2 linked regions of the Actinospica robiniae DSM 44927 genome follow. The protein of the gene in region 1 interacts with the protein of each later gene in a pairwise test. Links are inferred from orthologs where the notes say so. Each region holds a gene or a part of one and is shown in the gene's direction. Other genes may lie near its edges.

Region 1 (5,391 bases):
GGCCAACCTGGTGGACAACGCGGCCAAGCACTCGCCGGCGGACGGACTGGTGCAGGTCTCCGCGGTGCGCACCGCGCTCGGCGCGCTGCGGGTCGAGGTCGCGGACGAGGGGCCGGGCATTCCCGAGCCGGAGCGGGCCCGGGTGTTCGAGCGGTTCACCCGCGGCTCCACCGGCAAGAGCGCGTCCGGCGGCGGCACCGGCCTGGGTCTGGCCATCGCGCGCTGGGCGGTTCAGCTGCACGGCGGAACCATCGAGGTCATGCCCTCGGCGCGCGGGGCGCTCATCCGGCTCGAACTGCCCGCCGAGCAGCCTTCCGCGCAGCGACTATCGGAATAGTCATCTCGGACTACGGCATTATGCTCAGTAAGGGTGGTTCAGGTCCCGAGTTAGTGTGACTCTCGTCGCGTTGGCCGGTGCGAACTGCGATTCGCGCGGGAAAGCGCGTAACCTGGGCTACCGCTGCCCGCTGAGGAGGAACCGCAGGGGCCCGCGCCGGCGTTAGTCATTCGCCGCGGATCCATCGGCTCCCGCCTGCCGGGTGCGAGGCAGTCCGAGAACGCGGATCTACGAAGCGGAAGAGGGCGGAACCCGCCGTGTCGCCACAGTCCACACCGACCACGTCTGAGTCCACTCCAGCTCCGGGCGGCGGCGAGACGCCTCCTGGCGAGCTGGCGCAGTTCGGTCCCAACGAATGGCTCGTCGACGAGATCTACCAGCAGTACCTGCAGGACCCGGAGTCGGTCGACAAGGCCTGGTGGGACTTCTTCAACGACTACCAGCCGGCCACCGCCTCGGCCGCCGCTCCGCCGCCCGCCCCCTCCGCCCTCCCCGCGCAGCCGGCCACCGCGGCCCCCGCCCCCGAGACCCTCGCCAAGGTGCAGGTCCCGGGCGCGCAGGCGCCCGTCGCCGAGGCCGCCGCCCCCGCCCCATCCGCGCTGCTCAAGTCCGCGGCCCTCGCGCCCAAGCCCACCCCGCAGGCCGAGGCCCCGGTCGGCGGCGTGCCCCGGGACGCCGCGATCACCGCGCCCCCGGCCCCCTCCACCCCGTCCGGCGGCGGCGCCCAGACGACCACGCTCAAGGGCCCGGCCGCGCGGCTGATCGCCAACATGAACGCCTCGCTCGAGGTGCCCACGGCCACCTCGGTGCGCGCCGTGCCGGCGAAGCTGCTGATCGACAACCGCATCGTCATCAACAACCACCTCAAGCGGGCCCGCGGCGGCAAGGTCTCCTTCACCCACCTCATCGGCTACGCCATGGTCCAGGCGACCAAGGCGATCCCGGGCATGAACGCCTCGTTCACCGAGGTCGAGGGCAAGCCGGCACTGGTCACCCCGGAGCACATCAACTTCGGCCTGGCCATCGACCTCGCCCGGCCGGACGGCTCGCGCACGCTCGTGGTGCCCTCCATCAAGGCCGCCGAGCTGATGGACTTCCGCGAGTTCTGGCAGGCGTACGAGGACCTGGTGCGCAAGGCCCGCAACAACAAGCTCACCGCGGACGACTTCGCCGGCACCACCATCTCGCTGACCAACCCGGGCGGCATCGGCACGGTGCACTCGGTGCCGCGGCTGATGCGGGGCCAGGGCACCATCATCGGCGTCGGCGCGATGGAGTACCCGGCCGAGTACCAGGGCGCCAGCGAGGAGACCCTCAACCGGCTGGCCGTCAGCAAGATCATGACGCTGACCTCCACCTACGACCACCGGATCATCCAGGGCGCGGTCTCCGGCGAGTACCTGAAGGTCATCCACCAGCTGCTGCTGGGCGCGGACGACTTCTTCGACAAGGTCTTCGAGTCGCTGCGGATCCCCTACGAGCCGGTGCGCTGGGTCCAGGACATCGCGGCCACGCACGAGAACGACGTCAACAAGACCGCGCGCGTGCAGGAGCTGATCGACTCCTACCGCACCCGCGGCCACCTGATGGCCGACACCGACCCGCTCGAGTACAAGCAGCGCCGGCACCCGGACCTCGACGTGGTCTCGCACGGCCTGACCCTGTGGGACCTCGAGCGCGAGTTCGCCACCGGCGGCTTCGGCGGCAAGCCGCTGATGAAGCTGCGCGACGTGCTCGGCGTGCTGCGCGAGTCCTACTGCCGCACCGTCGGCATCGAGTACATGCACATCCAAGACCCGGCGCAGCGCCGCTGGATCCAGTCGAAGGTGGAGAACGGCAACACCAAGCCGTCCCGCGAAGAGCAGCTGCGGATCCTCAACCGGCTCAACGCGGCCGAGGCGTTCGAGACCTTCCTGCAGGTCAAGTACGTCGGCCAGAAGCGGTTCTCGCTCGAGGGCGGCGAGTCGGCGATCGCCGTGCTCGACCAGATCATCTCGTCCGGCGCCGCGGAGGGCCTGGACGAGGCCTGCATCGGCATGCCGCACCGCGGCCGCCTCAACGTGCTGACGAACATCGTGGGCAAGCCGTACGCCAAGGTGTTCAGCGAGTTCGAGGGCAACCTCGACCCGAAGACCATGCACGGCTCCGGCGACGTGAAGTACCACCTCGGCACCGAGGGCACCTTCACTTCGCTGAGCGGCAAGCAGATCAAGGTCTCGCTCACCGCGAACCCCTCGCACCTCGAGGCGGTCGACCCGGTGCTCGAGGGCTTCGTGCGGGCCAAGCAGGACATCATCAACAAGGCCGGCTCCGCCTTCACCGTGCTGCCGATCCTGATGCACGGCGACGCCGCGTTCGCCGGGCAGGGCGTGGTGGCCGAGACGCTGAACATGAGCCAGCTGCGCGGCTTCCGCACCGGCGGCACCATCCACCTGGTGATCAACAACCAGGTCGGCTTCACCACCTCGCCGGCCGCCTCGCGCTCCTCGGTCTACGCCACCGACGTCGCGCGGATGGTCGAGGCGCCGATCTTCCACGTCAACGGGGACGACCCCGAGGCCTGCGTCCGGGTGGCGCAGCTCGCCTTCGAATTCCGGCAGGAGTTCAACAAGGACGTCGTCATCGACATGGTCTGCTACCGGCGCCGCGGCCACAACGAGGGCGACGACCCGTCGATGACCCAGCCGCTGATGTACAAGCTGATCGAGGCCAAGCGCTCGGTGCGCAAGCTCTACACCGAGGCGCTGATCGGCCGCGGCGACATCACCATCGAAGAAGCCGAAGCCGCCCTGAAGGACTACCAGGCCAAGCTGGAGCAGGCCTTCTCGGAGACCAAGGAGACCGGGAAGGCGGCGCCCTCGCCGGCGGTCGAGCAGGCCGAGGAGCCGTTCCCGGTCGCGGTCCCGACGGCGATCTCCGACGACGTGGTCAAGCGGATCGTCGAGGTGCACGTCAACCTGCCCGAGGGCTTCGAGCCGCACCCGCGGGTGCTGCCGCAGCTGCAGAAGCGGGCGCAGATGATCGGCGACGGCACCATCGACTGGGCCATGGGCGAGACCCTCGCCTTCGGCTCGCTGCTGATGGAGGGAGTGCCGGTGCGCCTGGCCGGCCAGGACTCGCGCCGCGGCACGTTCGTGCAGCGCCACCACGTGGTGGTGGACCGCACCACGGCCCGCGAGTACACGCCGCTGTCGTACCTGTCCGAGAACCAGGCCACGTACACGGTCTACGACTCGATGCTCTCCGAGTTCGCGGCCATGGGCTTCGAGTACGGCTACTCGGTGGCCCGCCCGAACGCGCTGGTGCTGTGGGAGGCGCAGTTCGGCGACTTCGGCAACGGTGCGCAGACGATCGTGGACGAGTTCATCTCCTCCGGCGAGCAGAAATGGGGCCAGCGCTCCGGCGTGACGCTGCTGCTGCCGCACGGCCACGAGGGCCAGGGCCCGGACCACTCCTCGGCCCGGATCGAGCGCTACCTGCAGCTGTGCGCGCAGAACAACATGACCGTGGCGATGCCCTCGCTGCCCTCGTCCTACTTCCACCTGCTGCGCTGGCAGGCGCTGAACCCGGCGCACAAGCCGCTGGTGGTCTTCACGCCGAAGTGGATGCTGCGGGCGAAGGCGGCGACCTCCTCGATCGAGGAGTTCACGCGCAACGAGTTCCGGCCGATCATCGGCGACGAGTCGGTGGACAAGGCGGGGGTGCGCAAGATCCTGGTGTGCTCCGGCAAGATCTACTGGGACCTGGTCGCCTACCGGGACAAGCACAAGGTCACCGACACCGCGATCGTGCGCGCCGAGCGGCTCTACCCGGTCCCCGAGGCCGAGCTGCGGGCGGAGCTGGAGAGCTACCCGGCCGACGCGCGCGTGCGCTGGGTGCAGGAGGAGCCGGCCAACCAGGGCGCGTGGCCGTTCATGGCCCTGCACCTGACCGGCGAGCTCGGCGGCCGCGTGCTCACCCACGTGTCCCGCTCGGCGTCCTCGTCCCCGGCCGTCGGCTCGCACAAGCGGCACGAGTTCGAGCAGCAGCGCGTGGTCGAAGAGGCTTTCGCCGGCTGACGGAGATAGCAGAGAACTGACGAAGTCCCCGCCCGGACCCCGGTCCGGCGGGGGCTTCGTCGTTGACGGGTCGTTAGACTCCGGCCATGACACCGATGCCGGCCATAACCCAGTGGGAGTACAGCCTGGCGAGCCTGGCCGTCGTCGCGCAGCGCTCGTCGCCGCTCGATCAGCGGCTCGGCGACGCGCTCACGACGATCGAGGGCGAGCTGGACGAGCTGGGCGCCGACGGCTGGGAGGCCGTGGGCCCGGTGACGGTTTCGTCGCTGCACGGCAACGACGAGAAGTTCGCTACCGTCCTGCTGCTCAAGCGTCCGGTGCGGCCTGAACCTGAGGATGCCGTCCCATATGCCTAACGCGATTTGATGATCGTGTCGAGTGCTGGTGGGTGTGGTGGCTTGTCGGGTTGGGGTGGTCGTCAGGGTGTGGGCGGCCGCTTTGCGTCGCCTGGTTCGTCTGTCCACCCGCCCACCCGTTGCGTTGGTGGGGCGGCCTGCGGTTTCAAGATCGAAAGGCGCCGCTGGCGGGCCCTTCTCTCGGAGAGAGTGCCGGGTTCGCGTGGGTGCCGGCGTGGCGGGGCGGGCTGGGGTTCGGGGTGGATTGTGCGGGGCGCCGCTTGACCTCCCGGCAGAACCCTGATCGGGCTTCGCCTGCCCGACCGAGGAGAGAGCACACCCCCTGAGGGTCCGGTGCGAGCTGCGCTCGGGCCGAGTCCTGTCCCGTGGCCTGGCCGCGCTCGATGCGGAAGGATTCTGCATCGCCGTGATCTGAGCATCCCGGTTCCCGATCCGCGCGAAGGGTCGATGGTCCGGTAGCCCTTGATGCTGGATCTTGCATCGCCTTGGTGCGATCCATCGCGATCCCAGATCTCGCGGCAGAATCCGGCAGGCCGGCCATGTTCGATGCGGAAGGATTCTGCATCGCCCTGATCCGATCCACCCGGAGCTCACGTACTGCACAGCATCGCCCGGCCCGGTCGTACCCCCGAGGGGAAAT
Region 2 (4,051 bases), 3.4 Mb from region 1 along the record:
TGGATCCGGCCGTGGCGGCGGAGTACTACCTGCCGTTCGGCAGCGGGCCGCACGGCTGCCCGGGCGAGTGGTACGGGATGGCCGAGATCTTCTGTGTGCTGTGCGCGGTGCTGGCCCGGTACCGGCTCGAACCGGCGCCGGGCAGCGTGGTGCGGCCGGTGGCGCGCACGACGCTGCACCCGGACGCGGTGCGGCTGCGGGTGACCCGGTTCAGCAGGTGCTGACCCGGTAGCGCCGGGTCTCCCGGGACCAGGCCAGGTTCCCGGCGATCCAGTGCCGCATGTCCGCGCACAGCCGGGAGACCAACGGATCGCCGGAGGCCAGCAGCGGCTGCTGGGCGTCCAGGTAGTCGCGGATGCGCGCGTCGATCATCACGGTGCACCGCTGCAGCGCGTCGGCCAGGCCGAGGCCCTGCCGCCGCCCGAGTACCGCGGGCAGGCTGAGCAGCTCGGTGGAGCGCTCCTCCTCCTTGCGCAGCGAGAGCACGTCGTTGGTCCAGCAGGTGATGTCGGTCGCCGCCTCGGCGGCGGCGCGCACGGCCGCGGAGCACCACAGCTCCTGGCTGAGTTCGAACCCGTTGACGACGTCGATCAGCGCCAGGCAGGTGGGCACGGCGCTGCAGTGACGGCGCATCCTGATGTACTCGGGCAGTTCCGCGGGGGTGCGCTGACGCCGCCGGGCGGCCTCCCACACCAGGGAGTAGAGATAGCCGGTCACCTCCTGCCGGAACCGGGCCCGCTGCACCGGGCTGGCCATCGCGTCCAGCCGGGCGCACAGGTCGGCCAGGGCGCCGGCGAAGGCGTCGTCCCGGCTGGCCTCGCCGTCCTCGAGGGCGCCGAGCATCCACACCGTCACCTCGGTGGTGGCCGCGGGGTCGGAGCCGATCTCGGATTCGTCGCAGTACGCGTCGTCGAACAGGAAGAGCCAGGCCTGCCAGTCCGAGTTCAGCCGCAGGCCCTCCAGGCTGGCGCTGGGGCAGACCCGCCCGGCCAGCCGGGCCGGATCGGTCTCGCGCAGCCGCCGGGCCAGTTCCGGCCGCGAGGTCAGTCTCCAGTGCGCGGCCCACTTCTCCGTGGCGGCCGCCACGACGGAGGTGAGCGGATGCAGCCGCGCGGAGAACGGCGGATCGATCGAAGGTAGAGCGACGGTCATAACGCTGCCCTCCTGAAGGTGCGTGCAAATGTGCATCTTAGTAGTGGCATGTCGGCTTGAATACGTATCCGCACGGCTGTTCGGCGAGTGGCGCGGCGCGGCGGGCGGCCGGGCGGCGGACCACGGACCGAAACCGCGTGGGAGCCGTGGGCGCCGGTCCCGTACGATGGAACGGTGATCACCGCCTCCCATCTCGAAGTGCGCGTCGGCGCCCGCGTGCTGCTGCAGGACGCCTCCTTCCGGGTAGGCCCCGGCGACCGGATCGGGCTGGTCGGGCGCAACGGCGCCGGGAAGACCACGCTGACCAAGATCCTGGCCGGCGAGGGCGGCCTGCCCGCTTCCGGCACCGTCTCGAACTCGGGCCAGGTCGGCTACCTGCCGCAGGACCCGCGCACCGGCGACCTCGAGGTGATCGCGCGGGACCGGATCCTGTCCGCGCGCGGGCTGGACGAGTCCGTGCGCCGGATGCGCGCGGCCGAGAAGAACATGGGCAGCGCGGACGCGGCGGAGCACGACAAGGCGATGCGCCGGTACGCCAACGCCGAGACCGCCTTCCTCGCGGCCGGCGGCTACGCGGCCGAGTCCGAGGCCGCGGTGATCGCGGCCAGCCTCGGCCTGCCCGACCGCGTGCTCGACCAGCCCATCGGCACGCTCTCCGGCGGCCAGCGGCGGCGGATCGAGCTGGCCCGGATCCTGTTCGGGGACAACGAGGTGCTGCTGCTCGACGAGCCCACCAACCACCTCGACGCCGACTCGATCGTGTGGCTGCGCGACTACCTGAAGAACTACAAGGGCGGGTTCATCGTCATCTCGCACGACGCGCACCTGGTCGAGGCGTGCGTCAACAAGGTCTTCCACCTCGACGCCAACCGGAGCGTCATCGACATCTACAACGTCGGCTGGAAGGCCTACCTGGAGCAGCGCGAGGCGGACGAGCGGCGGCGCAAGCGCGAGCGGGCCAACGCGGAGAAGAAGGCCGACGCGCTCTTCAGCCAGGCGGACAAGATGCGGGCCAAGGCCACCAAGACCGTGGCCGCGCAGAACATGGCCCGCCGGGCCGAGCGGCTGCTGAGCGGCCTCGAGGCGACGCGCGCCTCGGACAAGGTGGCCAAGCTGCGCTTCCCCAAGCCCGCACCGTGCGGCAAGACCCCGCTGATGGCCAGCGGACTGTCCAAGTCCTTCGGCTCGCTGGAGATCTTCACGGACGTGGATCTGGCCGTGGACCGCGGATCCCGGGTCGTCATCCTCGGGCTCAACGGCGCCGGCAAGACCACGCTGCTGCGCCTGCTCGGCGGGGTGGAGAAGCCGGACACCGGCTCGGTCGAGGCGGGCCACGGCCTCAAGCTCGGCTACTACGCCCAGGAGCACGAGACGCTCGACCCGGCGCGCACCGTGCTGGAGAACATGCGCACCGCCGCCCCGGACCTGGATCTGGTGGAGGTGCGCAAGACCCTCGGCTCCTTCCTGTTCTCCGGGGACGACGTGGACAAGCCGGTCAGCGTGCTCTCCGGCGGCGAGAAGACCCGGCTCGCGCTGGCCACGCTCGTGGTCTCCAGCGCGAACGTGCTGCTGCTGGACGAGCCGACGAACAACCTGGATCCGGCCAGCCGCGCGGAGATCCTGGGCGCGCTCAGCACCTATGAGGGCGCGGTGGTGCTCGTCACACACGACGAGGGCGCGGTGGACGCGCTGGGCCCGGAGCGGCTGATCCTTCTGCCGGACGGGGTCGAGGACCTGTGGAACGAGGGCTACCGGGACCTCGTCGCACTGGCCTGAGAACGGTCGCCGGCGACCGGTATCCGACAGAACGTCGATTGCCCTCCGTTACAGTCTGATAACGGAGCGGAAGTTTTATCCTGACATGCCGGGATTTTCCTGCACGAATCAGGCAGGGGAGCCGGGAATACGGCTTGAGTTTTTGCGGCGAAGCAGTGGTCAACTCGCTCGGGAGGGGTGATCATGGGTCCCCAGAGCGCACATTCCCTGTGCAAGGTGGGAGATACCCCACACCCCCTCTAGGAGGCGCAAGTGGCCGAGACCCTGAAGAAGGGCAGCCGGGTCACCGGCACCGCGAGAGAGCAGCTCGCGAGCGACCTGAAGACCAAGTACGAGGCCGGAGAGTCGATCCGCGCTCTGGCGCAGGAGACCGGGCGTTCGTACGGGTTCGTACACCGGATGCTGAGCGAGTCCGGTGTCACGCTCCGCGGGCGCGGCGGCGCCACCCGCGGCAAGGCGCGCACCGCTTAGTCGGTTCGCACCCTGCCGGGCCACCGTACCACGGTGCCGGTTTTGACCACGGTGCCCGGTGGCCGCGAGGCAGCACGGCGAGCAGTACCGAAGGAAATCGACGGAAGCGATCCGGCGGCCCCGGGCGCGCGGCGCCGTGACGCACCCGCGTCACGGGGCGCGGCCGGGGCCGCCGGCGGGTGGCGGGCCCGGGGGCGCGCGGGCTGATCACTACCGTACGGTAAAGTCCGTGGAGCCGGCCGGAAAGGGCCGGCAGGGACCGCAGGGACGAGGGGCGCCGCCATGACCAGTTCGAACACTGCCACGGACGAGGCGTGGCCCGAGGCCAAGGCGGCCGCCGCGGCCAAGGCCGGGGTGCGGCTGCGGATCGACGGCGAGCTCGCCACGGTCGTGCTGGACCGGCCGGACAAGCGCAACGCGATGACGCCGAGCACCTGGTGGCACCTGGCCGAGGTCGGCCGGGCCCTGCCTGGCAGCGTGCGCGCGGTGCTGCTGCGGGCCGAGGGGCCCTCGTTCAGCGCGGGGCTCGACCGCACGGTGCTGATCGGCGGCGTGGGCGGGGCGAAGACCCTGCTGGACCTGGCGGACGCCGGGCAGTCGGACGCGGAGCTGACCATCGAGGCCTTCCAGGAGGCCTTCACCTGGTGGCGCA

The links.
Region 2: the proteins of ACTRO_RS18225 (region 1) and ACTRO_RS33030 interact in binary tests that used the Escherichia coli proteins (3 or more experiments, as listed by UniProt). The link is inferred for Actinospica robiniae DSM 44927 from one-to-one orthologs.

The regions. Positions count from the first base shown.
Region 1 is NZ_KI632511.1:4,292,429-4,297,819, reverse strand. Bases 266-4,595 are described here. They hold ACTRO_RS18225 (multifunctional oxoglutarate decarboxylase/oxoglutarate dehydrogenase thiamine pyrophosphate-binding subunit/dihydrolipoyllysine-residue succinyltransferase subunit), read left to right. Parts: upstream 266-594; coding sequence 595-4,395; downstream 4,396-4,595. Other genes in these bases: ACTRO_RS18220 (DUF4177 domain-containing protein), read left to right, coding at 4,482-4,595; ACTRO_RS18230 (sensor histidine kinase), read left to right, coding at 266-337. In the rest of the region: more of ACTRO_RS18230, read left to right, coding at 1-265; more of ACTRO_RS18220, read left to right, coding at 4,596-4,751. UniProt on the Escherichia coli protein: E1 component of the 2-oxoglutarate dehydrogenase (OGDH) complex which catalyzes the decarboxylation of 2-oxoglutarate, the first step in the conversion of 2-oxoglutarate to succinyl-CoA and CO(2).
Region 2 is NZ_KI632511.1:7,663,303-7,667,353, forward strand. The notes cover bases 638-3,627. They hold ACTRO_RS33030 (ABC-F family ATP-binding cassette domain-containing protein), read left to right. Parts: upstream 638-1,326; coding sequence 1,327-2,928; downstream 2,929-3,627. Other genes in these bases: ACTRO_RS33025 (terpene synthase family protein), read right to left, coding at 638-1,152; ACTRO_RS33035 (helix-turn-helix domain-containing protein), read left to right, coding at 3,181-3,399. In the rest of the region: ACTRO_RS33020 (cytochrome P450), read left to right, coding at 1-224; more of ACTRO_RS33025, read right to left, coding at 211-637; ACTRO_RS33040 (enoyl-CoA hydratase/isomerase family protein), read left to right, coding at 3,682-4,051. UniProt on the Escherichia coli protein: Genetic data indicate it may be involved in ribosome assembly or function.